One region of the Brevibacillus sp. FSL K6-0770 genome, then DNA from elsewhere that is predicted to be linked to it. Evidence: predicted binding sites of a transcription regulator. Region 1 holds the regulator's gene; the other holds the start of a gene.
The links. The regulator LexA, encoded in region 1, represses DNA repair genes until DNA is damaged. The targets are predictions, from matches to a motif close to CGAACATATGTTCG.
Positions count from the first base shown of each region.

Region 2: a site for LexA is predicted at 649-662, ahead of NST23_RS02240 (carbohydrate kinase). Genes of this name have one in related genera too.

Region 1 is NZ_JBBOBQ010000001.1:3,352,741-3,354,925, reverse strand. Features, by position in the region: gene NST23_RS15585 (DUF4269 domain-containing protein) at 1-209, opposite strand, end outside; gene NST23_RS15580 (DUF456 domain-containing protein) at 336-821, shown strand; gene lexA (transcriptional repressor LexA) at 868-1,491, opposite strand; gene yneA (cell division suppressor protein YneA) at 1,804-2,139, shown strand.
Region 2 is NZ_JBBOBQ010000001.1:396,211-398,395, forward strand. Features, by position in the region: gene NST23_RS02230 (FMN-dependent NADH-azoreductase) at 1-73, opposite strand, end outside; gene NST23_RS02235 (MarR family winged helix-turn-helix transcriptional regulator) at 199-633, opposite strand; gene NST23_RS02240 (carbohydrate kinase) at 815-1,915, shown strand; gene NST23_RS02245 (pseudouridine-5'-phosphate glycosidase) at 1,919-2,185, shown strand, end outside.

The DNA of each region.
Region 1 (2,185 bases):
TCGGCGAACAGCTCAAGATCGTAGCATTCGCAGACGATGTCCAAATCACTGTCGCCAAGATCGATGTCGAGCGGAATCGTTCCGGCGAGCACCGGATCAAAAGCTTGCAGGCGTTGCAAGACCGCGCTTTGTTCGATGGCTCGTGCGGCTGTTTGCTGTTTTGCTGTACCGTTTTGCAAATAGGTGAGATCACGCCAGTTTCTCGTCATAGAAAACTCCTGTTTCCTTCGGTATTTGCAGATGTTTGTCGCAACAAGTATGATAGATTCGCGAAAACAAGTGTGCAACAAAAATCGCTTTTGCTCGTATTACCTATGTGAGGGGAGTGCATGCAGATGGATATTTTACTCTGGATCGTTGTTTTGGTGCTATTCGCGCTCAGTATTGCAGGTATATTTTTGCCTGTGTTACCCGATACGATTTTGCTGTGGGCAGGCTTTTTGCTCTACCACTTTTTCATAGCAGATCCGGGAGCGGGGTTGCCAGCGTCCTTCTGGTGGGGAATGGTGGTATTCAGTATATTGCTGTACGGCGCTGACTTGTTGACCAACATGTATTTCGTGAAAAAATACGGCGGCTCCAAATGGTCGTCGGTGGCGGCTGCCGCAGGGATTTTTCTCGGGATTTTCGTGTTCCCGCCATTTGGGATGATCATTTTGCCGTTTGTCTTCGTCGTGCTGGTGGAGCTGTTGGTGCAGAACCAGCCTTTCGAGCGGGCGGTCAAAGCGGGCTTTGGCTCCCTGATCGGCTTTTTGGGAAGCGCAGTAGTCAAAGTAGTGTTGCAGGTGACCATGATTATCTGGTTTTTCCTCGCCAGATAGAGAGAAAAAAGGACAGCGATGGCTGTCCTTTTTGTATGCCGCGAAATTAGTGAATGAGGCGGTAGACGCCGATGACTTTGCCGAGAATGGAAACGGCGTCCAAAATGATCGGTTCCATCGTGGCGTTCTCAGGCTGGAGACGGAAGTGGTTTTTTTCTTTGAAAAAGCGCTTGACGGTTGCTTCGTCTTCTTCGGTCATGGCGACAACGATATCTCCGTTGTTTGCTACATGCTGCTGGCGCACGATGACGTAGTCTCCGTCGAGGATTCCGGCGTCGATCATACTGTTTCCGGACACGCGCAGCATGTACACCTTGTCTGAAGTCACGATATTTTCTGGAAGCGGGAAGTATTCCTCTACGTCCTCAATCGCCGTGATCGGTTGCCCGGCGGTTACTTTCCCGATGACAGGAACGCGGACAACGGAGTCTTCGAAGTTGTCCTGGAAGCGATCTTCTTCAGACAACAGCTCGATCGCGCGCGGTTTGGTCGGGTCGCGGCGAATCAGGCCTTTCTTTTCCAGGCGGGCCAAGTGGCCGTGTACGGTAGAGCTGGAAGCCAGTCCGACAGCTTCGCCGATTTCGCGCACAGATGGAGGATAACCTTTGTCGCGAACTTCCTTCCGAATGAATTCGATGATGGCTTGTTGTCTGCTAGATAATTTTGACATAAAAAGACACCCCTGATTTCTCGAACATATTTTCCTATATTATACCATGGGAGCTTGCGTTCGACAAACATAAGTTCGATAAAAAGGCGAACAGGAATTTTTGCCCGAAAGAACGTTTCTTGTCGAATGGTTGGTGCGAGCCAGAAGCATGGCTGTTCGCGGATTGTCCCATACCAAAAGGGGAATTGGCCATCTTGCCGTCACCTGCGTGAATTTTGCAAAGGGGCAGGTTTTCGTATTGACATGAACATATGTTCTCATTTATGATTGGAATACGAACTTATAGAACGTATGTTTGCAGGAGGTTATCCCATGAATGTCATGTCTATTCCTAACCGTTTTGAAAAAGAATCGTCCCGTCGCGTCCGTTTTGGTATTACCAGAGGCCAAGCCCTGTTGTTCCTGATTACGTTTTCTCTCTTTTTTTACTTGTTGACCGAACTGGTGTTTGCTTCTTCGCACGCTGAACCGCTAAAAGGAACAGAAGTGACGGTTCGCGACGGTGACAGCTTGTGGACCATTGCAGTCCGCCATCAAACGGAGACGGTCGATGTACGCGATCTGATCCAGGATATTAAAGAGGCGAACGATCTGCAGAGCAATCTGATTTATCCGGGACAGACCTTGCTCATTCCCGATCCGAAATGATAGAAAGCACTTGCCGGTTCGTCTCCATCTTGCGAGTTCGCCCTGA
Region 2 (2,185 bases), 3.0 Mb from region 1:
CCTCGTACAGCTTTACGCTTACTGCCTGCTCAACTGGGCGATCATTTGCTTTAATGAAAAGTACTTTGCTCATGAGAAAAATATTCCCCTTTCTTTTTGTAAGCAGATAACTTTTAATGTGTAAATCTTGATTTTAAGATTATTACGTGTTGAAGGTTTTGTCAACACCTTTTTTACCCTCGGTGGGTGCTGCCCAGTCTAATAATTCTCCTGAGCAGCACGTCCCAACTTTTTTAACAAAGCAATCGCTTGCTGTTGTTCTTCGGGGGTAAGTCCCGCGACCGCTTTTTCAATCGCCTCTTGATGAGAAGGAAAAATGTCTGCCAGAAACGCATGGCCTTTTTCCGTCAGCTCGGCGTAAATGACCCGGCGGTCGGCCGAACAGGGTTTGCGAATCAACAGTTGCTTCTTTTCTAGCTTGTCCACAACGTAGGTGATATTTCCACTGGAGATCAGGATCTTTTCGCCAATTTGCTGCAATGGCTGCGGACCCTTATGATAGAGAACTTCCAGGACGCCAAACTCGGTAGGATTCAGCCCGTGCAGGCGGATGTGCCGATTGGAGTGGGCAGTGACCCAGTTATATGATCTCGATAATACGACAAAAAGATCGAGGGAATCATTGCGATCCATGAAAAACCCTCCTTTCCAACGAATTTTCGATATCTTGAATTTAAGATAACTTTACATGAAGTCGCATCCGTTTGTCAAATAGAGGGGGATAAAATCATCCTTTGCAAAACAAATGTTTTTGTGATAGACTTTTGTTTGTAAACGAAGCTGTGAATGCTAATCAGAAGAAAGGAGGATGACCGTGGAGAAAGATATGTTGATCCTTCATCACATCCGGCAAAATCCGTTCATTTCCCAGCAAGAGCTGGCTGACTTGATCGGGATTTCGCGGTCGGCTGTAGCGGGGTATATCGCTCAGTTGACCAAGCGCGGCGAGATTAAAGGCAGAGCGTACGTATTGCGGGACGAAGGCATGATCGCTTGCATCGGTGGAGCGAACCTCGACCGAAAAGCGCGTGGAAAGCAAGCCGTGCGTCTGCATTCCTCCAATCCGGTTACGATCATGGAATCGTGTGGCGGGGTTGCCCGCAATATCGCGGAGAATCTTGGACGACTGGGATGCAATACATCCTTGTTCACCAGCATCGGTGAAGATAAGGAAGGCGAGTGGATCGTGCAGGAGACGAAAAAGCACGGAGTAGATATCAGCCAGGTGTGGCGCTTGCCTACGCAGCGCACAGGCACGTATACCGCATTGCTCGATATCGATGGGGAAATGGTCGTTTCTTTGGCGAACATGGATATTTACGACGCGCTCACACCGGAGATGTTTGCCGAGAAATGGTCGCACATTGCAGCAGCCCACGCGATTTTTATCGATACGAACATACCGGAGGATTGCTTGGCCTACATCATTAGCCGTTGCCGGGAGGAAAACATCCGACTCTTTGTTGACCCGGTCTCTTCTGCAAAAGCGAAAAAGCTCCCACAGCAATTGGACGGAGTCGAAGCGATCCTGCCCAATCGGGAGGAAGCGGAGCTGCTTTCCGGCATGACGATCAACTCTATCGAGGATTGCGCCGAAGCGTGCAAGAAAATCAGGGAGAGAGGCGTCAAGCACGTCATCGTCACCATGGGCGAAGCAGGAATTTTTTATCAGTCGGAGGACGTATCGGAGCAGATGGCGCCGTATCCGACTGAGGTAGTTGATGTAACAGGGGCAGGCGATGCGTTTGCGTCCGGCCTGTTGTACGGCATCGTGAACGGGGAGTCGTTCCAGGCTGCTTGCCGTCTCGGTTTGGCAGCATCTGCTCTGACTTTGCAGACAGAGCAGTCCGTTTCTCCCTTGCTCAAAGCGGAACAACTGCAATTGACCGTTGGACAATACGAAAAGGAGCGATAAAAGATGAAACAATACCTGACCTTTACTGAGGAAGTACGCCACGCGCTGGAGAACAACTTGCCAGTAGTTGCCCTGGAGACTACGATTATCTCCCACGGGATGCCATACCCGCAAAACATCGAAATGGCAAAAGAAGTAGAGCAAATCATCCGCGACAATGGCGCAGTGCCAGCGACAATCGGAATCATGGACGGCAAAATCAAAATCGGTTTGACCGAGAGCGAGCTGGAAGAGTTCGCGACCAACAAATCGGTGGAAAAAGTGAGCCGC